3 regions of the Bacillus sp. OTU2372 genome follow, and region 1 is predicted to be linked to each of the others. Evidence: predicted binding sites of a transcription regulator. Region 1 holds the regulator's gene; each other region holds the start of a gene.
What was found. Region 1 encodes LexA, which represses DNA repair genes until DNA is damaged. Its sites were predicted from a motif close to CGAACATATGTTCG; they were not measured.
Positions count from the first base shown of each region.

Region 1 (10,872 bases):
CATCCCGATTTTGTCTTAATGAAGAAAGGATCGTTTCCTCTGTTTTTGCATCGACCGCTGACAAGGAATCATCCAATACTAGTACCTCTGGATTCATCAGCAGTGCACGGGCAATCGAAATCCTTTGTTTTTGCCCACCTGATAAGGAGACACCCCGTTCTCCGACAACCGTTTGATACCCATCGGAAAATTGGAGAATGTCGTTATGAATATTGGCAAGTTTTGCTGCTTTTTTGATCTCATCATTTGAAATGTGTGGGTTTGTAAAAGCTATATTCTCGGCAACGGTTGCAGAAAACAGGAAATGATCCTGGGGGACATAGCCAATAGCTTCCCGAAGTTTTTCAAGTTTATATGCATGGAGCGGTTTACCGCCAAAAAGGATTTCTCCTTTATCGCCCTCAAATTCACGGATTAGCAGCTTTAATAACGTTGTTTTTCCAGAACCGGTTTTCCCAACAATTCCAAGTGTCTCGCCTTTCGTCAGCGAAAAGAATATTTCTTTTAAAATTGGATTTGTTTCGCCCGGATAAGTGAATTCATTAATCTTATATTCAATATCACCCATTGGCATAATGCTTAAAGCATCTTTATCATCCTTGATTTCGACCTTTTCTCGTAAGAGAGCAGCCACACGATCGTATGAGGCACGACCTCGTTCCACGATATTAAACAGCCAGCCAAATGCCAGCATAGGCCATACTAAAAGGCCTAAATAGGTAGTAAACGAGATTAATTCACCAATGGTCAACTCTCCATTGAGAACATATTTTGCTCCAAACGCAATCGACAGAAAAAAGGAGATTCCGACAATAATAGAGATGGTAGGATCATAGAGGGAATCGATTTTTGCTACGACAATATTTTTGTGTACTACATCTACCGAAAGCTTGCGGAAGTCTTCTATATCTTCTTGTTCCTGGCCAAATGTCTTAATGACCTTAATCCCGGAAATACTCTCTTGTGTTTTGTCGTTTAGAGAGGAAAAGGCCTCTTGCGCTTTATGAAAACTTTTATGTAACATCGTTCCAAACCAACTGGTCAACATCGCCATAATCGGCATCGGAATTGAACAAATTAATGTCAGCTTCCAGCTGATCGTAAAGGCCATTGCGATAATGACAAATCCACCTGTAGAAAGTGAGTCTACAAGTGTTAAGACCCCTGCCCCCGCAGTTTGCTGTATTGCAGATAAGTCATTAGTAGCGTGAGCCATTAGATCCCCAATGCGGCTCTTTTGGTAAAAGGACGGTGACATCGTCGTAAAATGGCTGTATAAGCGATCACGAAGGATTCTACTTAGCTTGACAGATGAACCAAAGATCATAATTCGCCAATAATATCGAAGAACATACATCGATAGTCCCACTGCTATTAGCACCACGACCCATTTGATTAGCATGCCTGTTGTAATGGTTCCTTCATGAATGTCATCAGCGATGATTCCAATTACTTTGGGAGGAATTAATTGGAGCAAGGCTACAAATAATAAAATTAAAACCCCGGATATGTACGCTTTTTTCTCTTGTTTAAAAAACCAGCCTAATTCTAAAAATACCTTCAAATAAACACCCCCAAATACAAATCGAGCCCTTTGTTTAATGGTTTATCCTTCGAACACCGAGGTACCTATTTTATCAAATTTTTACAAAATAATAAATACTTTGAAATTAATCATTCGTTAAAAAAAGCACCCACATCATATGAGTGCTTGCCCCTTTTTTTAGCGAGCTGTTTGTTCATTTCTTCCATCATTTGGTTGATCTTTTTTCGAAGGTTTCGTACCCATTTGTAGTTATAAATGGCGATTTATATATACATCGTTAATAGTTAATAAAGAAGAAGTAGATTTTAACAAAAGTTACCAATATCAACGTGAAAATAAATTAGGTTATTCCCAAATTGTATGCTACAATGGTTTTACCATTTGATTTACTTTTTACATGTGCCCTACTCATTCGTGAGTAGGGCTCCTTGCTTTTTTAAAGAAATAAACAAATAAAGAAATAAAAAAAACAGACTCTATAAAGAGTCTGTTTTAGTTTGTTTATTATTAAGCTTTACGAACGTTAGCTGCTTGAGCTCCACGTTGACCTTGTTCAACGTCAAAAGTTACTGCTTGACCTTCGTCTAAAGATTTGAAACCTTCGCCTTGGATAGCTGAGAAATGAACGAATACATCTTCTCCACCGTCACGCTCGATAAATCCGAAACCTTTTTCTGCATTAAACCATTTTACTTTACCGTTTTCCATTTTGTTTCCTCCTGCTGTGTGCTTTGCACACAATGTGTTACTATCCTTGCACTCAGTGATCATCAAGACGAAAAGTTAATCTTATACTATCCTTTACACCGAACAAAAATAATTCTTTTTTATAATAACACGATTTATAAAAATTTGCAAGGGGATTCCAAATTGTGTTTCTAAATCCTTTTTTTTACTCATTAACCTTGGTATAGATTTTTCAATTTTTTCATTTAATTTAAAAAACCACCTTTCCGGTTAAATTTCAGCGGAACAAGTGGTTTTTGCATTTAAATTATGAAGGATTACGTAATTTATTAATGAAGGATGTAAGCCTACTTTTGTTTTTAGTTGGGCTCCCCTTCTTAATAATTACTAACAACCAAGTGATTAACCCTTGTGGGACAAGGTTATCACAAGAATGCTTGTCCGTTTTATTTAGACTGCTGTTTATTCATTGCTGCCATCATTTGGTTGATCTTCTTTTGCGAAGGTTTCATACCCATTTGCATCATCATCATTTTTAACATTTGTTCATTTATTGGCGGATTTTTCTTTAAATAGCTCATCATATATTTACGAGCAATGAAAAATCCTAGTGCTACACCAGCTGCTAATGCTAGTATACCAACTAGTACATATAACATTAAACTTCCTCCTTCATGTTGTCTACCATACAGTGTACTAAATAAAACGAAATAAAACAATATCTCATTTCAATTAGACATATTTTCTTTCTTTAATAGGCTTTAGCCATCCGACCCGTTCGTGTTCAAGATCAATTGCTAAGAAGGAGGATTCGCATTTTCTGAGCACTTCAAAAAAGGCCGTTTCTGCTTCATAGCTGCCTTCTGCTTCCACTGTTATTAACTCTTGAAAAACTTCTAACCTTGCCGTGCTTAGTTTTCCGCTTAAAGTAATCGTATATCCACCATGATCTGCTCTAAATCCCTTCATTTTGCCCAACTGTTTTTGAAGCAGATTATGGATTTTTAAAACCTCTACACGTTTCGTAATATATGAAATTTGTTTTTGTGTTATAAATTTAAGTTCGCCGTCTGCAGTATGATGTTCATGAAAAAGCTGAAAAAATATACGCTCTCTTCCGAAGTAATGGGCGGCAAATTCATCTTCTACTAAATATAGCTGATATTTTCTCACCACTGCTCTCCCCTTCGTTGAAATCCTTTTTTCTATTATAAAAAAGCATAGACAAAACGTTTGTCTTACGGCGGCAAAAACTTTCACTACTTTTGTCGATAATATGTTTACCAACCAATTTCGGTATAATTTATGAACTTTCCTTTTATTAACTTCAATTGTTCAATAAATTGTAACAAAATAGGAGTCCAATCTACTATATGAAGGGGTATTGCCTTATTTTTGTTAGTGTTTGTCTCAATAAAATTAACTTATAGCCCATAATCGTGATGTTTGGCTCATTTTCCACATTTATGGCTCATTATGATAGTCGATTTGCATTTTTTCCAAATTTCCAACAAAAAGCAGCACTAAAAAAAGAGAACGGATAAACCGTTCTCTCTAACTTAATAACAATTATTGTTGTAACAGGGCCTTAACACGAGCCACTACATTATCCACACTAAAGCCGTATTCTTCCATAATTTTTTCACCAGGTGCTGATGCTCCGAATTGGTCAATTGCCAATACATCGCCTTCGTCACCAGTATATTTATGCCAGCCGAATGAAGCTCCCATTTCGATTCCAAGGCGTTTTTTCACGTTTCTCGGTAGAACAGAATCTTTATACTCTTGTGATTGTTGGTCAAAACGATCCCATGAAGGCATGCTGACAACAGAAACTTGAACGCCTTCACCTGCAAGGACTTGTTGTGCTTCCACTGCAAGACTCACTTCTGAACCAGTTGCAAGAATTAAAGCATCTGGAGTTTCTTTTCCAGCCGGAGAAACAACATAAGCACCCTTTGAAACGCCCTCATATGCATTGACATCTGTACCTTTTAAAGTAGGTAAATCTTGACGAGTCAAAATAAGTGCAGTTGGTTTATTGGTTGATTCAACTGCAAGCTTCCAAGCTGCTGCTGTTTCATTACCGTCTGCTGGACGAATAATGGATAGACCTGGCATTGCACGTAATGCTGCAAGCTGTTCGACAGGTTCGTGTGTTGGACCATCTTCCCCAACAGCGATACTGTCATGTGTAAATACATAAGTAACAGGTAATCCCATGATTGCTGCTAAACGGATTGCTGGACGAAGGTAATCAGAGAAAACAAAGAATGTTCCGCCAAATATTTTTACTCCGCCGTGAAGGGCGATACCATTCAGTGCAGCACCCATTGCAAATTCACGAACGCCGAACCAGAAATTGCGGCCTTCATAGGCACCCGGCATATAGTCAGTTGTACCTTTAATCATTGTTTTATTGGAACCTGCAAGGTCTGCTGAACCGCCAATGAAGATCGGTAGGTTTTTAGCGATGCCATTTAGGACTTCACCAGATGAGGCACGACTTGCTAAACTCTTGCCTTCTTGGTAAACAGGGATATCTTTATCCCAGCCTTCAGGAAGTTCATTATTTAATGCTTGTTCAAGCTGAGCAGCTAATTCAGGATACTCATTCTTATACTGTGAGAACATTTCGTTCCATTCTTTTTCCTTTTTCTCACCGTTTTCAACAATGAGTTTTTGGAAGTTGTCATAAACTTCTTGTGGAACGTGGAAATCTTCCTCAAATGTCCATTTATATGCTTCTTTTGTAAGCTTTAACTCGTTTGCACCTAGCGGAGCACCGTGAACACCAGAAGTACCGGCACGGTTTGGTGAACCATATCCAATGATCGTTCTAACTTCAATCATAGTTGGACGGTCTAAGTCATTTCTTGCTTCTTCTAGTGCTTTTGCGATTTCCTCAAGGTTATTGCCATCTTCCACACGAAGGTATTGCCAGCCGTAAGCTTCGAAACGCCCTTTTACACTTTCAGAGAAAGATTTGTCTAAGTCTCCATCAAGAGAAATATCATTGGAATCGTAAAGAACAACTAAACGTCCTAATTTTAAATGTCCTGCAAGCGATGCAGCTTCTGCAGAAACACCTTCCATGAGGTCACCATCACCACAAACACTATATGTAAAATGGTTCACAATCTCGTATTTATCTTTGTTATAAACACTAGCAACATGGCGTTCTGCCATTGCCATACCGACAGCCATTGCAATCCCTTGCCCAAGCGGACCAGTTGTTGCTTCTACACCTTCTGTGTGGCGGTACTCAGGGTGTCCAGGTGTCTTACTACCCCACTGACGGAATTGTTTAATGTCCTCCATGCTTAAATTATAGCCGGATAAGTGGAGCATGCTATATAACAATGCAGAACCATGGCCTGCAGATAAGACGAAACGATCACGGTTGAACCAATGAGGATTCTTAGGGTTTTGGTTCATGAATCTTGTCCATAATGTATATGTCATTGGGGCAGCACCCATTGGCATACCTGGATGCCCAGAATTTGCTTTCTCAATAGCATCAATAGAAAGCGTACGAATCGATGTTACGGATAAATCATCAATAGTATTAAACATGAATTACATCCTTTCTTGATCACGGATAATAAATACATCCTTTATATTATCTTGCATTGTCTATTAATTCAACTTATAAACAAAAATAAGATTGAAAATTTCACTTTATTTTTATTTTGACTTTAACAAGAATAATAATGTATGTAATAGTAAATGAAAATACCCCGCCTTTATTAGGCGAGGTGAGAAAATACCGAAGGTTTTAAACTTAATATATAGTTAATGAAGAGGGCGATTCTTTCTAGCTTTTAATTTTTCAGGTGTGACATCATTACCTTCTGGATCAATAAACTTTGTATTCGTTAATGTATCGAGCATATTTGCTCGGAAAGTAGCCAAGTATTCACTTCTTAATTTGGATTGCTCTTTTGCTTCTAACTCTGTTAATCCTGACGATTTTGCCTTTCTTGCCAGTTCATTAATGCGAGCCATTTTTTCTTTTGAAAGCATACCCACCCATCCTTTCTCATCAAATGAAGACACTTGATTTTACTAAAAAAAAGCCTTCATGACAAGATAAAGAGCTACTGATTCTGTGATTCTATATATTCTTGATATCTTCTATGAACAGTTGCTTTTGAAATGTTATACCCAAAGCCTCTTAGTGTGGCGGCAATTTCAGCAAATGTCAGCTCATTTTCCCGTAATCGGATAATCTGTTCAATTGGTACTTCAATTTTTTCCCTGCCAGAGGATTGTCCAAGGTTCTTTAAGTTTTTTTCTGGTTTATAGCCTTGCTCAACAGCACGCTTCATGCCTCTTTTTATTTTTACATTATGAAGTTTACGCTGATACTCTTCTACCATACTGACTATTTTTAAAACCATGGAATCCGATTCTGAAAGTTGTAATTCACCATTATGTGAAATACTGTAAAGTTGAATCCCTTCTTTTATTATACAATGCAGAAGGGCAATTTTAGCATTACCTCTTCCAAGCCGTGTTTCATCCTGAATTAACAGGGCCTGAACTTGCGGATCTTTTATCCTCTCTAATACCTCTAGTATTCCATCTCTTTCAAAATCATAACCACTAGCTTGTTCTTTTATAATGGAGTCGATTTCAAATCCACACTGGTTCGCAAGTTGGATTAATTCATCTTCCTGGCGTATTAAGGATGTTTCTTGTGTATGTTTGTTGGTACTGACACGGCAGTAGATTATAGCTTTCATTAGTTATCCTTTCTATTCCTTCGGCGCACTCGCAAGTTCTGTTGTATTGGCGGAATTCTTTTTGCTTACAGGAATTACAATTTCTTCACCAGGATAGATTTGATCCTTAATATTTTCATTATGCTTTTTTACCCAGCCTACGAACTCTTTGTTTGATAGCGAATGCTGACCTTCAAATTGATCAGAAATCTTCCAAAGTGTATCTCCTTCAGAAATGGTTACTTTTAAATATTGATCATCAGAGTGATGTTTAAATGATAATACCAAAGCTAAAGTGCAGCTTAAAATAATAAGAGTAATAGCATACGAGTATTGTTTCCATAATTTTTTCATGATTCGCACCTCTTATAAGAATATATGTTCCCTTTTGATTTGTTTTCATTATAATCCGAACATTTGTTTGTTGTCAACCATTTTCTCGAACTTATGTTTGTATAGTATGGTACGACATGCTATAATAAAGACAACATTAACCAGGCGAGGTGCATTTTATCATGGTAAAAATATCAAAGCGGCAGCAGGATATCCTGGAGTTTATAAAGGAAGAAGTTAGAAGTAAGGGATATCCTCCTTCCGTCAGGGAAATTGGCGAAGCGGTTGGACTTGCATCCAGTTCTACTGTTCACGGTCACCTAGCACGCTTAGAGAGTAAAGGTCTAATTAGAAGAGACCCTACCAAACCAAGAGCTATTGAAATACTAGATGCGGATGAAGCCGCACAGATTCCTAGAAATAAAGTTGTCAACGTTCCAGTGGTCGGGAAGGTAACAGCAGGATTGCCAATCACAGCAATTGAGAATGTCGAAGAATATTTCCCACTTCCTGAAAGCTTGGCTCCCTCAGACGAGCAGGTGTTTATGCTAGAAATCATGGGTGAAAGTATGATAGAGGCGGGAATACTTGACGGAGACTACGTGATTGTGAAGCAGCAGCAGACTGCGAACAATGGGGATATTGTTGTTGCAATGACGGAGGATGACGAAGCAACTTGTAAGAGATTCTTTAAGGAAAAAGACTACATCCGCCTGCAGCCGGAAAACTCTGCAATGGATCCTATCATTTTACGAAATGTATCGATTTTAGGGAAAGTTATTGGAGTTTATCGTCATATCCATTAATTTGAGAGAGCTGATCCAGCTCTCTTTTTTTGGGTCAGACTTATCCGGATATTATTCTACACTTTTCCGATGAAGGATATTTTTTCTTATACGACTGCGTTTTGTCCTTCACACACCCGCTGAAGGACACTTTCTTTTTTGCTCAAAAACTCATTGTCGTTCATGCTCCCGATGAAGGACACTTTCCCTCTTGCTCAACCGCATTTTGTCCTTCATACTCCCGGCCACCCTACTCTACCACAATACACCAAAAAGCCTTGACGCATAGAGCGCCAAGGCTTCTTTTATCTCTTAATAAGTGCTCAGGTATTGATCGCGTTCCCATTGGTGAACAACAGTACGGAACATATCCCACTCAATTTCTTTTGCTTCAACGAAGTGTTCGAAGATGTGCTCGCCTAAACCAGCAACAATTACTTCATCTTGGCTTAATTGATCTAATGCTTGTGCAAGAGTTGCCGGAAGATCGATGATACCTTCTTCGATTCTTTCTTCTTTGCTCATAACATAGATGTTACGATCTACTGGAGCTGGAGGAGTTAATTTATTTTTAATACCGTCTAAACCAGCTTTTAATAGAACAGCCATTGCAAGATATGGATTTGCTGCTGGGTCAACACTACGTACTTCTACACGTGTGCTTAAGCCACGAGATGCAGGAATACGAATTAGTGGTGAACGGTTTCTAGCAGACCAAGCTACATAACAAGGTGCTTCATAGCCAGGCACTAAACGCTTATAAGAGTTTACAGTTGGGTTCGTTACCGCTGTAAAGGCAGGAGCATGCTTTAGAATACCAGCAATGAATTGACGAGCTGTATCACTCATTTCTAGGTTACCAGTTGGCTCATAGAATGCATTTTCGCCATTTTTGAATAATGAAAGGTTCATGTGCATACCAGATCCATTTACACCGAATAAAGGTTTTGGCATGAATGTTGCGTGTAATCCGTGTTTACGAGCAATTGTTTTTACAACAAGCTTGAAAGTCTGGATTTGGTCACATGCAGTTAATGCATCCGCATATTTAAAGTCGATTTCGTGTTGTCCTGGTGCTACTTCGTGATGAGAAGCTTCGATTTCAAAGCCCATTTCTTCTAGCTCAAGAACGATATCACGACGGCAGTTTTCACCTAAGTCTGTTGGCGCTAAGTCAAAATAACCGCCTTGGTCGTTAAGTTCTAAAGTTGGTTCACCTTTTTGGTCTAATTTAAATAAGAAGAATTCTGGCTCAGGTCCAAGGTTGAAGTTAGTGAATCCTAGCTCTTCCATTTCCTTTAACACTCTTCTTAAGTTATTACGTGGGTCACCTTCAAAAGGCTTGCCTTCTGGAGTATAGATATCACAGATTAAACGAGCTACTTTTCCTTTTTCAGCAGTCCAAGGGAAAATTACCCATGTGCTAAGGTCTGGATATAGCAACATATCAGATTCCTCGATACGCACAAATCCTTCAATTGAAGAACCGTCAAACATCATTTTGTTATCTAATGCTTTTTCCAACTGGCTAATAGGAATTTCAACATTTTTAATTGTTCCAAGAATGTCGGTGAATTGAAGACGAATAAATTTTACATTCTCCTCTTTCGCCATCCGTTGGATGTCTTCTCTTGAATACTTTGCCATTTTAATTCCCCCTATTATAAAAAGAATGTTTAACTTTAATGGAAAAATCGAGACATATCGCCTTGGCGTAATGTAAATCGATTGTTTCTGCCTGAATGCATTAATTCATTGCGAAGAAGCTTTCTTAGTTGTTCGTCTGTTAGATCCTGTTTTGATTTTTCAGTTTGTTTCTCTATTATATTAGATGATTCCTGTTGCTCCTTGACCATGAACAATTGCTTGATTCCAGCCATGTTCACACCTTGGTCAATTAAGTCTTTGATTTCTAATAGTCTATCAATATCATTTAGGCTGAATAGACGTCTGTTTCCCTCGGTTCTTGCTGGAGAAATCAATTGGTGTTCTTCATAATAGCGGATTTGCCTTGCAGTTAACTCGGTTAACTGCATGACCGTCCCGATAGGAAACAATGGCATGGAACGACGAATTTCTTTTCCACTCACCAAATTTTTCCTCCCTTAATAGTAAATCATATTGCTATTATATTTCGTGTAAGAAAAGATGTCAATGTTGTGTTAGATTTTCTTACACGATTTTTAAAAGAATTTATAAACAATATGTATTTTACTATTATTTACTTTGTCCTACTAAAGGCGAATTAATCCTTTTTCAATTAAATGGTCAATTGCTAAACAAATGGCCATTTTTACGTGAGCATAGGTTAAACCTCCCTGGACATATGCGACATATGGTGGTCGAAGCGGGCCGTCTGCGGTTAATTCGATACTAGCACCTTGAATAAACGTTCCTGCTGCCATTATAACATCATCTTCATATCCAGGCATATAACTTGGATGCGGCGTGACATAGGAATTAATAGGCGATGCAAATTGGATTGCCTGACAGAAAGAAACCATTTTATCTCGATCATCGAATTGTACAGACTGAATGAGGTCCGTCCTTTTGGCGTTCCATTTAGGTGAAGAATTCATGCCCAATTGTTCTAGCATAGCGGCGGTATAGACTGCTCCCTTTAATGCCTGACCGACAACATGTGGAGCGAGAAAGAAACCTTGATACATTTCTTGAAGACTATAGAGGGAAGCACCTGCCTCTGCCCCGATCCCCGGGGAGGTCATTCTGTAAGAGCAAGCCTCGACCCATTGTTTTTTCCCAACGATGTAACCGCCTGTTTTCGCAAGTCCAC
Region 1 covers NZ_JASATK010000001.1:724,551-735,422, reverse strand. Annotated here, with positions in the region: gene AAHB15_RS03545 (ABC transporter transmembrane domain-containing protein) at 1-1,564, opposite strand, end outside; gene AAHB15_RS03540 (cold-shock protein) at 2,054-2,254, opposite strand; gene AAHB15_RS03535 (YneF family protein) at 2,680-2,892, opposite strand; gene sirA (sporulation inhibitor of replication protein SirA) at 2,966-3,406, opposite strand; gene tkt (transketolase) at 3,803-5,809, opposite strand; gene AAHB15_RS03520 (DUF896 domain-containing protein) at 6,029-6,259, opposite strand; gene AAHB15_RS03515 (YneB family resolvase-like protein) at 6,334-6,981, opposite strand; gene yneA (cell division suppressor protein YneA) at 6,994-7,314, opposite strand; gene lexA (transcriptional repressor LexA) at 7,476-8,099, shown strand; gene glnA (type I glutamate--ammonia ligase) at 8,391-9,725, opposite strand; gene AAHB15_RS03495 (MerR family transcriptional regulator) at 9,761-10,168, opposite strand; gene AAHB15_RS03490 (methionine gamma-lyase family protein) at 10,313-10,872, opposite strand, start outside.

Region 2 (10,872 bases), on a different contig from region 1:
TCCAAATATCATTATTAATGATGTCATGTTTTGTTCCACGTTTTGTAACCTCTTTTCTCATAGCCTAGTTATGTATTTTTTTGCTTTTATATAATTTATCTGTTTTTTTTAGGTTTCGCAAATATATTGAATTGCATGTAACAAAATATTTTGTTTCGGATAATGAAGTTAGTCCTAAGTAAGCATAAAAAAAGAGTTTGTGATATAGTTATTCATAACGAAAAATGGAGAAGAGAGGAGCTTTTTATTTGGATTTATTTTTCTTAGGAACAGGCGCTGGGATGCCGGCAAAACTACGAAATGTTACGTCCATAGCCCTCAAATTACTTGAAGAGCGGGGGGCGGTCTGGCTATTTGATGTTGGCGAAGCAACACAGCACCAAATATTACATACCTCCATTAAACCACGGCGGATTGAAAAAATATTTATTACCCACCTTCACGGCGATCATATCTATGGGCTTCCGGGGTTATTATCTAGCCGCTCATTCCAAGGTGGAGAAACGGAAGTTACCGTTTATGGACCAAAAGGCATTAAAGAATATATTCAGATTAGTCTTTCTTTAAGTCAAACGTATTTGAAATACCCATTATCTGTAATTGAAATTTCCGAAGGTATTATTTTCGAGGATGAGCAATTCACAGTGGAAGCACGGCGGTTAGACCACGGAATTCCTTCCTACGGCTATCGGATTGTTGAGAGGGACAGACCTGGTACACTGCTTGCAGACAAATTGAAGGAAGCGGGGGTACAGCCAGGACCTATATTTAGAAAAATAAAAAATGGTGAAACGGTCACACTCGAAGACGGCAGGGTCATTGAACCGGACAAGTTTCTTGGACCTTCCCAAAAGGGGCGTATCGTCACCATCCTTGGTGACACCCGTTATTGTGAAAATTCGCGGTGGCTGGCTCAGGATGCTGATTTCTTAGTACACGAAGCTACCTTTGCAAAAGGGGAGGAGCAGCTTGCATTTGACTATTTTCATTCGACAACAAGACAGGCAGCAGAGATTGCTATTCAAGCTGACTGCAAACGATTGTGTCTCACCCATATAAGCTCCAGGTATGACCGGCAGGCATGGCTCGAACTTGTTGGCGAAGCACGAGAGGTTTTTCCGGAGACCGACATTGCCGAGGATTTTAAAGAATTTAATATCCCGTCTAAGTAATAAAAAGCACTACCGAAAATTCGGTTAGTGCTTTTCATATTAAAAAAATCCCCTTTCTATAGGGATTTTCCTACATTTAGTTCCGAGCTTAATGCTTTTCCCATTTTTTTTGATTGCTCTGTAGCAGCCTTTATACAAGAAATAAATGCTTGCTGTACCCCGTATTCCTCTAGAACATGGATGCCCGCTTCAGTTGTTCCGCCAGGGCTTGTCACTTCGCGCCTCAGCTGTTCAGGTGATTTAGAGGAATTCTTCACCATTTCAGCAGCACCGATAAGAGTTTGAACGATTAGTTCTTGGGCTATTTGCTTATCGAGGCCAATCTCATCTGCGCTATTTTCCATTGCTTCGATAAGATAATAAATATAGGCCGGACCACTTCCAGACAATCCTGTCACAGCATCGAGCTGCTCTTCCTCAACCAATTTTGCTAAACCAACCGTTTCAAAAAGACTCTTAATGGTTTCTAACTGCTCATTCGTTACCCGTTCATTTACGGCAATAGCAGTAGCTGATTTTCCAACTGCTGCCGATGTGTTAGGCATCGACCGGGCTATTGAAAGTGGTTTTCTTGCTAGTGTTTCAATTGTACTCATTGATACACCTGCTAAAACCGAAACAATAAGCATGTCCTCTGTTAAATATTCGCGAATCTTGTCAACCGCGCTATCAGCATCCTTTGGCTTCATCGCAAGCATAACGATATCTGCGCCTTCAAAAAGAGTGTTCAACTCATACGTACTAGAGATGCCATATCGTTCCTCAAGGAGCTGCAATCTATTTTTATTGCCATGATTTGTCACCCAAATGTGTTTCTTATCAATTAGTTCATTCTCAATGATGCCTGAGATGAGGGCTTCCGCCATGGATCCAGCACCTATAATCGCAATCTTTTTCATTGTTACTCCTCCTATTGAAATGAAGTGATTATGCTTGAAGACAGCCTGTTTGTCAAGGTTAATTATAAGAATTTTTCATTTTTTCCAATAAAGGTTCTTTAAAAGTGACATTAAGTAAAAAAATGGCTAAAATTTAATTAATAAACTAAATGACACATAATGTTCATTATTTTAAAATATATTTTTTAACCAAAATAAGGAGTTTATTTATATGACAGAATGGAAAGATGGAATTGCGAAGATCACATTGCCAACGCCGTTTCCAGTGGGAGATGTTAATGTCTATTTGATAAAGGGTGAGCGCTTAACACTTGTGGATGCCGGAGTAAAAACAGATGAGTGCTGGAATTCCTTTAAAGAGCAGCTTGCTGAATTAGATTTAAGCCCCAGGGATATTGAGCAAGTTGTTCTTACCCATCATCATCCTGATCATGTTGGGATGCTTGAATTTTTTTCTGATTCATTGGAGGTATTCGGACACCCCCTAAATGAACGATGGATCCATCCAACCGAAGATTTTTTTCAATTACAAGAAGAATTTTTTAAAGCAACATACAGAGAGTTTGGTTTACCTGATGAATTTTTGCCTTTTCTATCTAAGCTGCGTAATACTTTTAAATATTCGTGTAACCGCTCGTTGACAGGCCATTTAGTCGAGGGAATGAATCCTATCGGACTTAGTGAATGGCGGATTTTAGAAACACCAGGCCATGCCCAAAGTCAAATTGCGCTCTTTCGAGAAAAGGATGGAATCCTGATTGCTGGTGATTTGATTTTAGCTCATATTTCACCTAATCCCTTACTAGAGCCCCCTCTGCCTGGTGAAACAGAAAGGCCGAAACCGCAGCTCCAGCATAATGATTCTATGAAAAAACTGTTATCCTACCCAATTCAATGTGTTTATACAGGTCATGGGGAGGAGGTCACTCAATTAGCCGAGCTAATTGACAAGAGACTCACCCGGCAGCATGAACGTGCAATGACAGTGTATAGCTGGCTAAAGGAAGAACCGCTCACAGTCTTTGAAATCTGTAAACGTCTTTTTCCAACGGTCTATCAGCGTGAATTGATGTTAACGATATCGGAAAGTGTGGCCCAGCTTGACTATTTATCATCTATCGAGGAAATTATTAGTAGTACTAGTAAGCCTGTTTTCTATCAAGCAAGGGTATAGGTAGTTAGGGCTGTAACTCTGATGAGGTGTTAAAATGGTGAGGGAACAATTGAAAGGTAAAAATATTGTCATTACAGGTGCTTCCGGCGGAATTGGCGCAGAAATTGCCAAGCTTTGTGCTGAGAGTGGCGCTAATCTTGTTCTGTTGGCACGGAGTGTGGATAAACTCGAGCAGCTTCAAGTAAACTTAGAGGAACACCATCACATACGAGTGGATGTGTTCAAGCTTGATGTATCAGATACAGATCAAATTAAAGAGGTCTTTGAACAAATCTTTGAACAAATAGGTAACATTGATATTCTCGTTAATAATGCGGGATTTGGGGTGTTTCGTGAAGCCCATGAAGCCACGATGGACGAAATGAAAGGGATGTTTAATGTTAATGTCATTGGCTTAATGGCATGTACCAGCATGGTCTTGCCGAAGATGAGGGAACGCCGCTTTGGCCATATTATTAATATTGCCTCTCAGGCAGGAAAGCTGGCGACGCCAAAGTCGAGTGTTTATTCGGCTACAAAGCATGCTGTTCTCGGCTATACAAATGCCCTAAGAATGGAGCTTGATGATTATAATGTTCATGTGACATCGGTAAATCCGGGACCGATAGCGACTAACTTTTTTAATATTGCTGATAAACAAGGCACTTACGTGAAAAATGTACAGAAGTTCATGCTGGAGCCTGGCTATGTGGCTCAAAAAGTAGTTGATAGCATGCTGACTAAAACAAGGGAAATCAATCTACCGCGTTGGATGAACATGGGAAGCGTTGTTTATGTTCTATTCCCACGGCTGTTTGAGCGAATTGGAAAACGAGTGCTTAATTCTAAATAGAGAGTTGTATTAAGCTGCTTTTTGAAAAAGAAGGCAGCTTTTTCATGATATAAGAAAGTATAAAAGTTTTGACTTTGAGAATTGTCTAGCTCCAGCGCCTAGCCCCTCGAGGTCATAAGCATATCCAGTTGCGGCTCCTTGGGACGCAAGTCTAAGCCATCCCCTAAAGAAGGCAAAAAGAGCCTTCTTACAGGGGCCGTCTTAGCCTAGAGTCCCAGGGCAGTCGCCTCCACATTTAGGTCAATCCGTCCAAAAGGTTAAAAAGCAACCTTTTGGCCGGCTCGTCTTATGCTTGGCTACAGAAAGCTATCGCTTTCTGTACGCATTAAGGGCGACTAGTCTTTGACCTGCTTTCGCCGGCCAGTCGACAAGTCGCCCTATATCGGGGCTGACCAAGGCGCTTGCGCTTTTCTTATTTCTCTTTTTTAGAAATGGTATAATGAATTAATTCTTAGATAGATTGAACTGTCTTCGGGAAGGAGTCAGGGATTTGAGTATTAAAATAAATCAAAAAATGATTAAAGAATTGTGCGGGGCTGTCTCCTTTAAAAGAGGGGAGGCATTTTTTCGCTCTAATAAAGTATTGTTTGAACAATATGGACCTGAGCGGTATAAAGCAACCGTCTCCGGAACAGAGAATTTTTACGTGGTGATTGAAAAGGAAAACGATGAGCATTTTCTTTCTAGATGCAGTTGCCCTAAGCTCGCATCTTTTCAAAAGGATTGTCAGCATATTGCCGCCGTTTTGTTAGCCATTCATGATTTTCAAATAAAAGGAACCAGCCCGGTTAGATCTGCTGAGGTGAACCAAGGGGAATTGGCTGAAGGTATGCTGAATATTTTTCAAAGCAAACAAAGACGACCGAGCGGTCATCAGCTTCATTTTGAAAATAGAGCAGTTCTTGATTTGGAGTTTATTATTAAACCTATCATCGATAATATGGGATATCCTTCACTTGGAGTTGAGCTGTTTATTGAACGGACTAAAGTACAGCATATCAGGAGTTTCCTTGAAGGAGTCCAATCAGGTCAGTCATGCAAGCTTTCTAGCGTGTTTTTGTATGATCCGAGCCTGCATTGTTTTCAATCAGAGGCAGATTCGGTTATTCAGCATCTCATTCAGCTAATCCATGATGGGGCAGATTCTTCCGTTTTTAACAACGCAGAACTGCTGCCGATTCCACCGTCTTCTTGGAAGCAGCTGCAAAATTTGTTAACGAGGGCGCCCCTCGTAAAGTTAGAACATGACGGGTTTACTTTTAATCCTTTACAAATAACAGAAGAATTGCCGCCCTTACAGTTTGAATTTTTGGAGGCTGAAACCACTGGCTATTGGTTAAAGGTAAAAGGGCTATCGCGTATGGTTGTTTTAAATGCCTATGGTTCCGTATTGTCTGCTGGTAAAATAATTAACTTAAATGCTGAGGATTGTCAGCATTTGGAAGAGATTAAAAAGATGCTGGATATCTCAGGAACGAACCAAATTTTTATTCACCAAGAGCAAATAGCGCCCTTTTTCGAAAAGGTTGTTCCAGGTCTGAGAAGATTAGGTCATGTCCAGTTATCAACTGCCCTTGCTAGAAAGTTTATGAAAACGCCGTTGACAGCGAAACTATACTTAGATCGGGTAAAAAATCGTCTGCTGGCCGGGCTGGAGTTTCATTATGAAAATCTCGTGATTAATCCTTTGGAAGATAACACTGTCTTTGCAGGCGTTCGGATTATCAGGGATAAAGAAAAGGAAGAGCAAATTTTAGAAGTAATGGAGGAAAGCTCCTTTGTTAAAACGGACAGCGGTTATTTTTTACACAATGAAGAATTAGAATATGAATTTCTTTACCATGTTGTCCCAAAGCTGCAAAAGCAGGTACAAATTTATGCGACGACTGCAGTAAGAAATCGAATCTTTAGAGGATCCGCCCCCCCAGCTCTCAGGGTAAGCTTGAAAAAAGAACGAACAAATTGGCTGGAATTTAAATTCGAGCTCGATGGCATTTCTCAGCAGCAAATCAAAGAGGTATTAATGGCATTAGAAGAAAAGCGTAAATATTACCGTCTGCCGCGCGGCAGTCTTCTCTCGTTAGAGACAAGAGAGTTTGAAGAAATTCAGCGTTTCTTAAAAGAACTTCCTGTCCAGAGGGATGAGATTGAAAACATCTTTGAGGTTTCCATTATGCAGGGACTCTCGCTGTTTGATTCGGTGGATGACAGTAAGGTGCTAAGGCTGGAGGAATCTTTTCAACAGTTTCTTGAGACATTAAGAAATCCCAACAATCTAAGCTTTGAGGTGCCGGTTAGTTTGGAGTCTATTCTGCGTGACTATCAAAAACACGGTTATCGATGGATGAAGACCCTTGCCCATTATGGTTTTGGCGGAATTCTTGCGGATGATATGGGACTTGGGAAAACACTGCAGAGTATTACGTTTATTTTATCGGAGCTTATCTCTATTCGGAATCGAAAACAGCCGGTTCTAATCGTTTGTCCGTCCTCTTTATCCTATAACTGGTTAAATGAAATAATGAAATTTGCTCCGGAACTGCAAGCCATTGTTGTTGACGGAAATCAGCGGGAAAGGTACAGGATTCAGGGTGAGGCCATGGAAATGGATGTAGTCATCACCTCCTATCCACTGCTGCGGCGGGATATTCAATGGTATGAGAAACAATCCTTTCATACCATCTTTTTTGATGAGGCACAGGCCTTTAAAAACCCGATCACGCAAACGGCAAGGAGTGCAAAAAGACTTAGGTCTGACTATCGCTTCGCTCTCACCGGCACACCGGTTGAGAATGCACCAGAAGAATTGTGGTCTATTTTTCATGTTGTCTTTCCTGAATTATTTAAGGGATTAAGAGAATTTAGCCATCTTTCCAAGAAGAAGATCGCTCGTAGAGTGCGCCCCTTTTTGCTGCGGAGGATGAAAGAGGATGTAGCTTCTGAGCTTCCTGAAAAGCTCGAATCCCTAGAAATGGCAGAGCTTCTTCCAGACCAAAAGAAGCTATATGCAGCTTATTTGGCGAAATTAAGGGAGGATACGTTGAAGCATCTTGATAAGGAGACGATTAGGAAAAATCGGATAAAAATTCTCGCTGGTTTAACCCGTTTGCGGCAGATTTGCTGCCATCCAGGCCTGTTTGTTGACGGTTATAAAGGGAGCTCTGCAAAATTGGATATGCTGCTCAGAATTGTGGAAGAGTCCAGGATGTCCGGGCGCAGGGTCCTGATTTTTTCACAGTTTACTAAAATGCTTGGATTAATCGGACGAAATTTGAGCATGATGGGACTGCCTTTTTTCTATCTGGATGGTCAAACTCCCTCTCAAGATAGAGTAGAAATCTGCCGCCGCTTTAACCAAGGTGAACGGGACTTTTTCTTGATTTCATTGAAAGCCGGCGGGACAGGCCTTAATTTGACAGGAGCTGATACCGTCATCCTGTATGATATTTGGTGGAATCCTGCCGTTGAGGACCAAGCAGCCGACCGGGCCCATCGCATTGGTCAAAAAAATGTTGTCCAAGTGATTAAACTTGTTACTCGTGGGACAATCGAGGAAAAAATCAGTGAACTCCAGGATAAAAAGCGGCACCTGATTGAAGAAATTATTCATTCTTCTGACGAAAAGGACACTTCTCTTTTAACCGAGGAGGATATCCGTGAGATCCTTTCTTAATATACAAATGATTTGAAGCCCCTTTTTTAAAGAGGCTTCATTTTAATTAGTTAAAAATTCATAAACCACATCATTTACAACCTCATATAAATCCGCTTTGGGCTCTCCCTCTTTCAATTGAAGGATCCGTTTTGTTAACAGCTCCATATCCTGTTCGCTAATCGGGCTGGAATCCGTTTCGTAATATTGCTTAAAACAATTTTTTATCATTTTGACGACTAATTTTTTCTCCATCAACGACACCTCACCTCATTATAACGCTTTTCGCTATTGGAAACCGCTCAAAAAATTTCCATTGAATACGAACGCATATTCGCTTAAAATATGAATAGACTAAAGAACAAACGTTCGATATTTAAATTGTGAGGGAAAAGTCATGATTGATTACAGCGCAATGCCGAAAAATAAAATTTTATGTGTGGACATGAAGAGTTTTTATGCAAGCTGTTCCGCTGTTATGGAAGGTCTTGACCCTTTGAATTGTTATTTAGCCGTTGTGGGTGAGAAAAAGCGGCAAGGGAGTATCGTGCTTGCGGCTTCGCCTCGCTTAAAAAAGGAATTTGGCATTAAGACGGGTTCACGTCTGTTTGAAATACCAGATGACCCCAAGATTAAAATTGTCGAGCCAAAAATGGCCACTTATTTACGGATTTCAACTGAAATTACCCGTGTATTTAACCGCTATGTTCCAAAAGAAGCCATCCACGTCTATAGTGTTGATGAAAGCTTTATTAGAGTGGATGGTGCCGCTCATTTGTGGGGCGATGCCTGTACCATTGCCAAAAAAATAAAAAAGGATATTGAGCGGGAATTCCAGCTGCCATCTGCCATTGGAATTGGACCTAATATGTTATTAGCAAAGCTTTGCCTTGACCTTGATGCTAAGAAAAAAGGGGTGGCGGAATGGACATATGAGGATGTTCAGACAAAACTTTGGAACGTGTCACCACTTCGAGAAATGTGGGGAATCGGCAGACGTGTTGAAAAAACTTTAAATAGCATGGGCATTTTCACCGTTGGCCAATTAGCCCGTTATGATTTAAAAAAGCTGGAAAAGAAATTCGGGATTATGGGAAACCAGCTTTATTATCATGCTTGGGGAGTAGACCTATCTGATTTAGGAGCACCCATTATCGAAGGGCAAATCAGCTTTGGAAAGAGTCAAATTTTGTTAAGAGATTATAAACAGGAAGAAGAGATTAAGGCCGTCATGTTAGAAATATGTGAAGAGGTCGCCAGAAGAGCACGTACCCATCGAAAAGCGGGAAGAACGATTAGTCTAGGAGTGGGCTATAGTCAAGATGAATTTGGCGGCGGCTTTCATCGTTCCCGAACGATCGGACAGCCAACAAATGTAACAATGGAGCTTTACCGTGTCTGCCTCGAATTATTTAACGAACATTATAGTGGAAAAACGGTAAGGCAAATTTCAATCGCGATTGGAAATATTGTCGACGACCGGGAACTGCAGCTTGATTTGTTTGACATGGGGGCGTCTAAGCGGCGGGAGCTTGGGTATGTGGTTGATTCAATCCGCAGGCGTTTTGGGTCAGGTTCTTTGCTCCGGGCTGTTTCCTATACGGCTGCCGGAACCGCTAAACATCGAGCGACATTGGTTGGGGGACATAAAATGTAATGAAAGAAGGAAATACCTATGATTCGTGACCGTGGAAAAATCAAATGGACGTCCATGATGCTTCCTGAACACGTCAAATTACTTAGGGATTGGGTAAAAGAAGATCGATACGAGCAGAAAAGGGAAATGGATGAGCAGCAGCTAGAGCTTATGAACGAAACCTTGTCCGAAGCAATTGAGTTTAACCAGTTTGTTACAATTACTCATTATCGGAATCAAAACTATGAAATGGTAATTGGTAAAATTCATTATTGGGATGAATTAACGCAAAAGCTTCATGTGGTAGACCGTTTTGAAGAGGTGCACCAGATACGGATTCCCGATATTGCTGATATTCGGTTAACTGATATGTAACATATAAAAAGAGCGGCTTAGCTGAAAGCCGCCCAAATTATCTATTCTTCCTTATTCACTCTAACTTGTGATTCAAACTTTCCTTTGTGAGAGCCGTCGCAGAATGGTTTATTATTAGACAAACCACAGCGGCAGAGAGAAAAGGATGGCTTAGTAGAATAAACATTGCCTTCGCCATCAAGTAATTCCACATCTCCGGTAATTCTCAGTGAACCATTATCATTAACCTTTATTTGGACCTTTGACATGTTAAGCACCCCTTATAAAAATTCGTCTTAACAATGAGAATAAATGGAATTACAAGGAAAAGCAACCAGAATATAATCAGAAATTTTAGCTTGGAAGTGCATGGTCCACATATTTTTGCAAAAATTCATCAATCGCACGTTCATAATCAGCGCGATTTTCATTGAAAGACTGGGCATGACGTCCATTTTCCGCAATATAAAGCATTTTTGGGCCCTTTTTTTGCTCAAATAAATCCTTTGACATAGAAGGCAAAATAAAATCATCTTTTTTACTATGGATAAACAATACGGGGTGTTTAATATTTTCGATGACCGCAATCGGAGAAACATGCCGTATCGAATATTTGTCGCGCAGGCGTAAAAATGCATCCCCAATTGGCAGTAAGAGGCCCGGGATGATTTTAAAGTCTTTTTTAATAAGATAGGCAAGCTGATCCTTGAAATCAGAAAATGGACAATCCGCAATGTAAAAATCGGCCCCGTCCTCTAATAGTCCGGCATACAAAAGCATTGTTGCCGCACCCATGGATTCACCGTGAATCCCAAGTTCAAGGCGAGGGCCTATCTCCGTTTTTAGCCAATCAACAACGGTTTTTAAATCGAACTTTTCATAGTGGCCAAAACTAGTTGTTTTTCCACCCGATTCTCCGTGGCGGCGGTGGTCGTATATTAAGGTGTTAAAGCCGCGCTCTAAGAAAAGGTTTGCATATTTAATCGAGTTAATTTTGGTCTCCGTTACACCATGGGAAATAATCACATAACGATTCGTATCGTGCGGTTCAACAAGCAGAGCTTTAATGGTATATCCAAATGGAGAGGAAATGTCGACATCACGCTTTGGAAGTGACTCAAATTCTTCTGGATTATATCTGCCAGCTTCCTTT
Region 2 covers NZ_JASATK010000014.1:264-11,135, reverse strand. Annotated here, with positions in the region: gene zwf (glucose-6-phosphate dehydrogenase) at 1-12, opposite strand, end outside; gene rnz (ribonuclease Z) at 249-1,172, shown strand; gene proC (pyrroline-5-carboxylate reductase) at 1,229-2,071, opposite strand; gene AAHB15_RS19495 (MBL fold metallo-hydrolase) at 2,283-3,245, shown strand; gene AAHB15_RS19490 (SDR family NAD(P)-dependent oxidoreductase) at 3,280-4,077, shown strand; gene AAHB15_RS19485 (DEAD/DEAH box helicase) at 4,568-7,750, shown strand; gene AAHB15_RS19480 (YqzH family protein) at 7,793-7,984, opposite strand; gene AAHB15_RS19475 (Y-family DNA polymerase) at 8,127-9,386, shown strand; gene AAHB15_RS19470 (YolD-like family protein) at 9,405-9,740, shown strand; gene AAHB15_RS19465 (CDGSH iron-sulfur domain-containing protein) at 9,782-9,988, opposite strand; gene AAHB15_RS19460 (alpha/beta hydrolase) at 10,074-10,872, opposite strand, start outside.
Region 2: AAHB15_RS19475 (Y-family DNA polymerase) is a predicted target of LexA. The motif match lies at 8,053-8,066, and genes of this name have one in related genera.

Region 3 (10,872 bases), on a different contig from region 1:
GGCATAATGCCAAATTGTCCGATACAAGAAGCATGGCTGTTCCCTCATCGTTTAATGATATTGGGGTCCATGCAAATATACGTGACCATGTTGGCTGGGTTTGGTATGAGCGAGAAATGACCATTCCGAATATACTTACCGCTGAACGGGTGGTTTTGCGATTTGGTTCTGCCACTCATTTTGCAAAAGTATATGTTAATGGGGAACTTGTAGTCGAGCATAAAGGTGGTTTCTTACCTTTTGAGGCGGAAATCAATCATTTTTTACAAAAAGGGAAAAATCGATTAACGGTTGCTGTCAATAATATTGTTGATGAGACTACCTTGCCGGTTGGCTTTGTAATGGAAAAGGAGATTCCCGGCATGGGCAAAGTAATCCGCAACCAGCCAAACTTTGACTTTTTTAACTATGCTGGTTTACACCGGCCCGTTAAAATTTATACCACACCAACAACTTATGTAAAGGATGTAACCATTGTAACGGAAATAGATGGACTGGTTCATTATTGTGTTGATATGACTGGTTCCACACAAGTAAAAGTGAAGGTGATAAATGAATCTGGTGATGTCGTGGGTGAGGCAAAAGGAGCTAAAGGGGAAATCAGCATTCCCAATGTTAGGCTGTGGGAGCCATTAAATGCCTACTTGTACACTCTCCGTGTAGAGTTGGAAATGGGTAGGAAAACCGTTGATGTGTATGAACACCCATTTGGTGTCAGAACGGTAGAGATAAAAGAAGGGAAGTTCCTGATTAATAATAAACCATTTTATTTTAAAGGCTTTGGTAAACATGAAGATACACCCATCCATGGAAGAGGTTTTGATGAAGCCGCAAATCTACTGGACTTCAACCTAATGAAATGGATCGGGGCTAACTCGTTCCGTACGGCCCATTACCCGTATTCCGAAGAAATCATGCGTCTTGCTGACCGTGAAGGATTTGTCGTCATTGATGAAGTACCAGCCGTCGGTTTGCACTTGAATATGATGGTCATGTATAACGGAGGGAATCTTCGAAATACTTGGAAGGAGCTCAAAACATTCGAGCATCATCAACAGGTTATTAAGGAATTAATTGAACGTGATAAAAACCATCCGTCAGTCGTTATGTGGAATATAGCAAATGAACCTGCTTCAGAGGAAGAGGGAGCATATGAATACTTTAAGCCGCTAGTAGAACTGGCAAAAGAACTTGACCCGCATAAACGACCTGTTACTCTTGTCACTCAAATTGAATCTTCACCAGAAAAAGACCAAGTTGCGGAACTTCTTGATATCCTTACCTTTAATCGATATTACGGCTGGTATGTTGATGGCGGTAATTTCGCTTCAGCAAAAGAAAAACTTCGTGCAGAATTTAATGGCTGGCTTAAACGATGCCCGAACAAACCGTTTATGATGACTGAATACGGTGCCGATACGGTTGCAGGATTGCACGATGTAGAGCCAGTTATGTTTACGGAAGAATATCAAGTAGAGTTCTATCGGGCCAATCATGAAGTGTTTGATGAATATAACCAATTTGTTGGCGAGCAAGTGTGGAACTTCGCAGATTTTGCGACCAGTCAAGGGATTATCCGTGTTCAGGGAAATAAAAAAGGGATCTTTACCCGTGAACGTAAACCAAAGTATGTCGCCCATGAACTCCGCAAACGCTGGACAGCGATTCCAGATTTCAACTATAAGGGATCATTCTAAAAGATTTTGGTAGAAAGGTGATTATTATGTATTTAGTCATTGATATAGGGGGCACTTTTGTTAAGTATGCCCTAATGGATGCAGCTGCGAATATTGTAAGCAAAGGTAAGCAGCCAATTCCAAGAACAAATTTAACTGATTTTGAAAGTGTGATTTTTTCGATTATTGATGAGCATTTATTAAATGATATAAAGGGGATTGCGATCAGTTGTCCAGGTACCATTGATGTAGATACAGGGATGATTTATAATGGCGGTTCATTCCCATTTTTACATGAAGTCAATCTAAAAAATAAAATTGAAAAGAAATACGATATCGATGTGTTTATAGAAAATGATGCAAAGTGTGCGGCTTTAGCGGAATTGTGGCTTGGAAGTGTAAAGGATGCTAAGAATTCGGTGGTGCTCGTACTTGGAAGTGGAGTAGGAGGAGGAATCATAATTGATGGAAAACTTCATCGAGGAGTCCATCTTTCTGCTGGAGAGGTAAGTTATATCAATAATTTAATTAATCCACAAACAAAAGAAGTCGAATATTTTGGTTTGGTTTGTTCTGCTGTTGAAATGGTACGAAAGATTGCAGAGATAAAGAAACTTGAAGATACAACAGATGGAAAACAGGTATTTAAATATATAGTGGACAACGATGACGAAGCGAACGCCATCTTTAATAAATATTGCCTTTACTTAGCAGCGCAAATATTAAACCTTAGCTACATTTTAGATCCGGAAATTTTTGCAATTGGTGGAGGAATTAGTGTTCAGCCCATTTTAATTGAAAGAATTCAATGGACTATAGATGAAATCAAAAAGGCCAACCCGATGCATACTGCAAATCCTATTGTTGTTGCTTGTAAGTTTCATAATGATGCCAACCTTTATGGGGCACTCTATCATTTCTTTGTCAGTAAAGAATACTCATTTTCTTTATGCAGTTTGAATTAAATATACAAGAAAGAAATAGTCTGTATAGACTACCTAATAGACAGACTGTGAAGCATCTTTTGCTATAGTCAGAGTAGGGGAAGGATTACTTGAAAAGAATAAAACCTTTTATCCTATTAAAATAGGGGACCGTATTACTTCCTTCTTCCTTTGAATTTTGGGAATTAAGCTATAGGGTAATGCGGAATTCATAATTTCCCATTTATAAAAAAAATCATTGTATATTTTATGACGGCTGAATATTAATCTCTGATTTTATCTAATTTGTAACTAGGTCTTGTGGTTGACTAATCATAGGAAAAAAGATGCCAGTAACCCTTCAGAAACAGCAAGGTGCCTGGCATCTAAAATGATCAAATTATTCCCATGGTTTTCAATTACATTGAGGCTCATTCCTACCATGGATGGGCTTTTTCTATTACGCAAAAAAGGATGGGATAAATGGGAGGGGATTCAAATTAGTATTGGTAATCTATGTCATGCATGTGATGCTTTTCTTTTCATAACACATTGAAATAACTTGAAAAAGTAATTCTGCCCCTTGTTTATGCAAAGGAATATAGCCTAATTCGTCCAGAATTAGAAGGTCAAGCTTTTCAATCTTTTTAAATAGCTTATTCAGATTGCCTTTTTCATTGGCTTCTAATAATTGATTGACTAATGATGCCACGGTATAAAATTTAATAGGCTTGCCATACTTATGTATGGCATTTAGCCCAATGAGCGTTGCTAAAAATGTCTTTCCGGTACCAACTCCACCATAAAAAATCAGATTCTCTTGCTGTTCCATAAGGGTGGCGTTCAGTAAGTATTCTTTATTCAATCCTTTAGTGAGAACGAAATCTTTCCAATCAAAAGGGTTTTCACTGACTTTAGGTAAACAAGCTTGAGTAAGCATTGAATTTATCTTTCTTTCTTCACGTTGCTGGATTTCCCTTTCGAAAAGCTGAAGTAGATATTCCTCATGTGATTCTGCTTTTATCTCATCATAATGTTCTCTTACCCAGCTTAACTTCAAGCGTTTGGCATACTCTTGGATTTGCGTATTCAATTTAACTCAGCTCCTTTCAGAAGCTGGTCATATTGTTCTAAACCTCTTGCTGCTTCCGGCATTCTCGGCAATGATTGTTTAGGGCTTATGTCAGAACGTATCCCTCGGCCGTTAATAAGATGGTAAAATACCTGATTAATTGATTCGACTGAAGGATGACCATGCTCTGAGGCGATGGTTAAAGCTTCTGTGATTCTACTAAAATCATGGTCTTTCAATACCTTTGCTAGGAATCTCAAAGCCTCTGACTTCTCAGAAGCCGTACATGCATTCAAATAATACTGCCATTCATCTGGGGGCTGTTCATAAAAACTCGTATATTTAAGTGCCATAGGGCGTTTGGCCATCAAATTTAAGTATGGCTGCCATTTTATTGACTTCCTATATTGTCCATATAATCTTGGATGGCTTACTACTAATTCGTGTTCCTCCGTTAAGATTTCTATGGTATTGAATGAGATTCTTATTAAGACCTTATTTAATGCATACCTTGGTGAAGTAGAGTAAAAGTTCTTCTCCACCTTTATGTATCCATACTTATCTGCCTTCACCGTCTCGTATCTTACACATTGGTATTCCTTACTTGGTAATACCAAAAATGTATTCAGATCCTCTTTAAATAAGTCTGAGATTAATTCTTCCTTTTCATAGTGTTTTCGTTCACGATCTTTCTCAGCTTTCTCCCATAAAGTCTGATTTAGTTCATCTAAATCCAAGACGTGTAGACCTGGAAGCAAGTAGTTATTTCTGACTTATTTCACCATCGCTTCTACGTGGCCCTTCTCATTACCGCTATTTGGATTACAGAATTCACACTCAAATCCGTAATGAAGAACGAAGTTCTGGAACTCCTCCGTTAACTGCCGTTCCCCATTTGGCAATACTTTCCTTACGGCAGCCGTGATGAAAAATACGCTTCATACCTTCTAGAAAGCACTCTTTGTTTTGAGAAGGGAATACCTGAAAATAAAAGGCATTGCTATTAGGGTAAGACATAACTAAATAAGGTAAAGTAATTTGTTCCCCTTGATATTTAAATGGCGCTTCTCCAAAATCTACTTGTGCTGAGCCTGGTTTGTTTTCTAATGGTAAAGCTGCTTTATCCGATTCATTTAACAATTCTTTTTTACGTTGTGTTACATAGTTTCGTACCGTCCGATCAGAACCTTTAAAACTGAACTCTTCCTTTAATTGTTCCCATATTCTTTTTGCTGTTCTACGAAACTTCTTTTTCTGTTTAAAATCCTCCATTAACCATTCATCCACAATGTGTTTTACTGAATCCATTACTGGAGATGGTCTATATTGTTTTGGTTTACCTTCTGGACTAAAATCTTCCTGTTCGGCATACTTTTTAACTGTTCTATAATCTCTATTTAATCTTTTTCCGATCTCTGAATAACTATCACCTTTGCTGTTTGCTTCATGTCTGATATAATTAATCTCGGCCACTGCCAACATCTCCTTAATACCTCCTGCACTGCTTTGTCCCAACAGGAAGTGTATGTGTATTTTGGAATGTTGACAAGTGGTTTTTTTAATTTGTGCAGTGCCTACGGCACTGTACAAATTAAATGCCATAACCTACATTTTTATGATGCCATAAACAATATACTAAAGAGTTCTGAGTGGTTAGGAAAATAATGGTTTTAACTTTCGGTTAAAAATTCTTTACTGAACGTTCTTAAATTGATATACTCAGTACAAGTTAGAGCTAACAGTTCCTTATCCAAATAAGAATGATCATTCTTAAATTACCTAAAGAGTTTATTGAGGGGGAATGGAATAGTATAAAATTGTTGCACTCTAAGTGTATAAAATAATTCTAGAGCAATAAAAGTAAAGCTACTATTATGATGCAATTCATTTTTCGAAAGGTGTGTATATAGATGAACAACATAGATAAAAAACAAGAAATTCTAAAGGCATATCAATTTCGTTATGCTACAAAAGAATTCGATCCGACAAAACGGATTTCCGATGAAGATTTTGAATTCATTTTAGAAACTGGCCGCTTATCTCCAAGTTCAATCGGGTCTGAGCCGTGGAAATTTTTAGTGGTCGAAAATGAGGAATTGAAACAAAAATTAAAAGCCGTTTCTTGGGGTGCACAAAGACAGCTGCCATCAGCAAGCCATTTCGTCATCCTTCTTGCTCGTACAGATGTGCGCTACGACTCTGACTATATTTTAGACATTTATAAAAATGTCCAACAAATGCCGGAAGACGTTTTAGAACAAATGATTCATGGACTGAAAACGTTCCAAGAGGATTTCCATCTATTGGAAAACGAGCGTTACTTATTTGACTGGGCAAGTAAACAAACGTATATCCCCCTCGGTAATATGATGACAGCTGCAGCTCAAATCGGAATTGATTCCTGCCCAATTGAAGGTTTCAACTACAATCAGGTGCATGACATTTTGAAAAATGAAGGATTGCTTGAAGATGGCAAGTTTGATGTCTCCGTTATGGTGGCATTCGGCTATAGAATTCATGAGCCAAAACGTGAAAAAACAAGAAGAAGCCTCGACCAAGTGGTTCAATGGGTAAGGTAAATAGGTAAGGTAAATAGGATGGTTGACTAACCATCCTATGACAGAGCATCTCTGATTAATTACAATATTTCTATAAATACTAAAATAAGAATTGCTGAAAGGAGGATTTTAGCGGTGAATGATGATATTGCAGTAAAAGCTATAAGGCACTAGGTGAATCGACTCGTTTACAAATCGTAAAATTACTTGCTCAACAATCAGAGTTAGCTTGCCTGGAAATGGCAAATCAATTAAAAGTCCCAGCCAATTCAACATTGACGCATCATTTAAAACCATTACTCGAATGCGGATTATTAGCAGTTCGTAGAGAGGGAACCTTCAGATATTACAGTTTACAACGAGAAGTCCTTGCACAATACGCTCCGGCTTTGTTTTAAATTTCAAAGCGGAATAATTTTAATTTAAATTTCAGTATTTATAGAAATAACGAATAAAAGAAATGAACGGAGGAAAAATGTATGGGTAAAATTAGCAAAGAAACAAATTCTTGGGGAAATTTAAAAAATGGTTTAGAAAGTAAATTGTTTGAACCGATAAAAATCGGAGCTTGGAATTTACGCTCTCGTATCGCAATGGCACCATTAACAAGAACCTTTGCAGACGATCAAACGGGGGTAGTAGGAGAGGATATTGTTGAATATTACCGAAAACGTGCTGCCGATGGAGTTGGTTTAATCATTTCAGAAGGAACGATCATTAGTCCTCGTGGAAAAGGCTATCCTGGAATTCCAGGCATTTATTCAGATGAACAAATAAAGGGATGGAAAAAAGTTACTGATGCTGTGCATAAAGAGGGAGGAACAATAATCGCTCAAATATGGCATGTTGGTCGTTTATCTCATAACGATCTTGCTGGAAATCTGCCTCCTCAAGCACCATCAGCTATTCCCGCTGAAGGCCTTGTCTCTCGTTTCCGTAAGCCATATGATGTTCCTGAAGAAATGACAATTGAAGATATTAATGAAGTAATCAATCAATTTGCGCAAGCTGCGAAAAATGCAATAGCAGCAGGTTTTGACGGTGTGGAAATTAACGGTGCCCACGGATACTTAATTGACCAATTTAATTCAGATATAACAAATCATCGTACAGACGAATATGGTGGTGACCTTGCTCAAAGATTAACGTTCATGAAGGAAGTAATTAAAGCAGTTATCGACGCAATCGGTACAGAACGAACAATGATCCGATTCTCTGCTCATAAAACAGATATACCAAATTACATGTGGGAAGATCCAGAAATGGCTATTCGTACATTTGTTGAGGCATTTAAGGAAGCGGGTGCAACAATGGTTCACCCATCTATTATGCAATTTGATCGAGTGCTTGCAAATGGAAAAACGATGCATCAATTAGTCCGAAAATACTGGGACGGTGTCATTATTGGGGTAGGTACATTAAATCCAGAAATGGCGAATCAGGCGATTGAAGAAGGAATAATTGATGTCGCTGCTTTCGGACGTCCATTAATTTCTAATCCTGATTTTATTCATCGTTTAAAAAATGGTAAAGAATTGGAAGAATACGATAGTAAGAAGCATCTTAGTACATTAATTTAAAGCACTAGAATAGAATGAAGCTTATATAGATTCTTTCATTTTGTATATTATTTCAGTTTTTATAGAAATATAGAAATTAATAGTGATATTGAGGAGAAAATTTCACATGTCAAATACAGCAAAGATTTATATTTTAGCATTGATAAGTTTTTTAGTTGGTACTTCACAATACATCATCTCAGGTATTTTGGATAAAATGGCAGATGCTCTAGGAGTGTCAATTGGAGCGGCTGGTCAATTAATTACAGTCTTTTCATTAGCCTATGCAATCGGTACACCTATATTAATGGTATTAACGTCTAAAATGGAAAGACGTAAATTACTGATCTATACGTTATTTGTTTTTATTGTAGGAAATTTACTTTCAGTGATTGTACCAGGGTATGGATTATTTATGATTGCTCGCATTATTATGGCTTTAAGTACAGGTGTAGCAGTCGTTACAGTTTTAAGTATCGCAGCAAAGATTGCCCCTGCTAATAAAAAGGCAAGTTCAATTGCAACAGTTGTCATGGGATTTACCGCATCATTAATCATTGGCGTTCCTATTGGACGTTTTATTACATCTACGTATGGCTGGAAATTTGTATTTATCGGTATCGCATTATTAGTTTTATTTGTCATTTTTATTGTTATAAATACAATACCAAAAATGAATGGTGATGCTTCAATCCCTTTAACGAGACAAATTGCTATGTTCAAAAAACCAAAAATTGCTTTAGCATTATCAATCACCTTCTTTTTAATGACAGGGTACGCGATTATTTTTACTTATTTATCTCCATTCCTTGTAAATACTGTAGGTATGAGTGATCATCTTTTAAGCATTACTTTTCTTGTTCTTGGAGTTGCAAGCTTATTTGGTTCTAAACTAGGTGGCTTAAGTGCAGATAAAAAAGGCGTAATTTTCACATTAAAAAGAGGGTTGCTTGTAAACGTAACATCTTTAGTCGTGCTTTCATTCATATCACATTCAAATATTGCAGTATTTATTATATTGACAGTCTGGTCATTTGCAGCCTGGTCATCAGGTGCAACTCAGCAATATAATTTAGCAACGATATCACCTGAATCCTCAGATGTGTTGCTAGGTCTAAACCAATCCATGATGCAATTAGGTTTTGCTTTTGGTGCAGGTTTAGGTGGAGTAATTGTGGGGCAAATATCATTATCTTCAATTACATGGTTCAGTGCGTTAAGTGTTGTGTTTGCAAGTATTACAACATTTGGATTTTCACGTTTCTTAAATAATAAAAAGGTAGTCAATCAAGATTTTACGGCACAAGAGCGAGCTTGATTAAATTGGGAGTCTTAAATCGTTATCTTTGCATTTTGTTTACACAATTTTGCTAGTCAATCGTTTAGCCTTTTTATATAGGGTTAATAGTCTTTTAGACAAGTTATAAAAAAATAAGCGGTCCATTTTATATTAATAGATACGAAATATACTATAATGACTTTGATTATTTTAGAAAAAAATTATTTGTTTCTAATCCTAAAATACCCCATGAATTTAAGTGTTTTATTATAGGATAGTATTCCTTATTTAATTTAAAGAACTCTTGTTCAACCAACGGGTGCATTACTTGAATAATTAACTTAGGACCTAAAGGTCCTTTTTATTTTTACTTCCAAACGAAACATTTGTTCGTTTATAATGATAACGAGGTGAGCTTTATGGCAATACGAGATCGAGGTAAAAAGAAATGGCAGTTTGCGTTTGGGATGCCGGAGATAATTAAGGCACACAGGGATCTTTGGATCGACCAGAACCGAATTATAAAGCCAATCATTGATGAATACGAGAAGGAGGAGTTCGACCTACGTATTTGTTATGGAATGGAGTTTAACCTGTCGGTAAAGATAATGATATGGTCTAACGGCTTTACATCCGAACTAACCGGTCGCATTCATTACGTAGATCCCATATCGCATCAACTAAGAATTGAACTGCTGGAAGGTGAATTTCGGCAGATTGATTTCGAGGATGTTATAGAAGTATCAGTCATGGACTAAATTTGGCAAACTGGGGTTTAGCTGAAGAGGGAGTTTAGTTGGTTGCCGGGGCGTTTACTTATGGCTTGATATATTACTCACAAAAATTAGGAATGCATCTTTAGTACGATTGAAAAAAACCCCATTTATTATTAATAATTACTTTGGAAAAAAGTCATTTTCAGATGGTTTAGCAAAGGATAACGACTGATTAGGGGATAAACTTATGACAAAAAAAACGATATTACAAAAAGGTATTTCGACAGTTACAGGTGGGAATGAAAAGTATTATGAACTCGTAAATCAAAAGCTTTTCGAATCCTTACAGAAACAGTACAAGTATGATGAAGAAGGTAAAATTGAGGATCTAATAAAAATGGTCCATAATAAATGTTTAGGTTCACCCCTTAATAAATTAGGTTTAGATCCAGATGAATTAAAAAGAGTTATAGACTACATGTACGAGCATATAGGAGCATTCAGAATAGAATTACTCTCACTAAAAATTTTAAATATCGAACTACTGGATGAAAATAAATTCAAAAAAGTAAGATAACAAAGTAAAAAATCCAGGGGAAAATCGTGGTTTTTTCGTTCATCTTGCTGGTGAGCTGCCCTTTACACGTTCGGCAAATTTAGCTGGGTTTCTTATGTATAAAAAAGGTCATGTACTGAAGTTATTAATGGTTAATGGGAACGGAGATCTCTTTCGAAAGGAAGAGGTCTTTTTTTTGTGTTTAACACGCTTAGAATCCTGATTAATGAAATTGTTCTAATTTACTTATATAACGACTTTAATTAAAAAAGAAACCTTTTAGGGGTACGGAACACTTTTTTGATTAAGCAACATGCGGGCTCAAGCATGCCCAAATAGCCTTTAAGGTTATTTGTTAATTGATGTGTTTAAAAAGGTATGTCACTATAAACAATTGTACTTTTCCTTGTTTTACGTATTTAGATGGATAACTTTCGTATGTTCCAAAAGGTACACCTTTCGGGATAGTTACATACCCCCTATAAAATCAACGTTCTTGTAGTCCTAAAAGGTTATAAAAACATTTTTGGGAT
Region 3 covers NZ_JASATK010000017.1:47,973-58,844, reverse strand. Annotated here, with positions in the region: gene uidA (beta-glucuronidase) at 1-1,697, shown strand, start outside; gene AAHB15_RS21580 (ROK family protein) at 1,724-2,641, shown strand; partial or broken gene AAHB15_RS21575 (ATP-binding protein) at 3,117-3,692, opposite strand; partial or broken gene istA (IS21 family transposase) at 3,689-5,153, opposite strand; gene AAHB15_RS21565 (NAD(P)H-dependent oxidoreductase) at 5,582-6,250, shown strand; gene AAHB15_RS21560 (ArsR/SmtB family transcription factor) at 6,424-6,627, shown strand; gene AAHB15_RS21555 (alkene reductase) at 6,709-7,809, shown strand; gene AAHB15_RS21550 (MFS transporter) at 7,916-9,106, shown strand; gene AAHB15_RS21545 (YolD-like family protein) at 9,487-9,825, shown strand; gene AAHB15_RS21540 (hypothetical protein) at 10,031-10,360, shown strand.
Region 3: AAHB15_RS21545 (YolD-like family protein) is a predicted target of LexA. The motif match lies at 9,447-9,460, and genes of this name have one in related genera.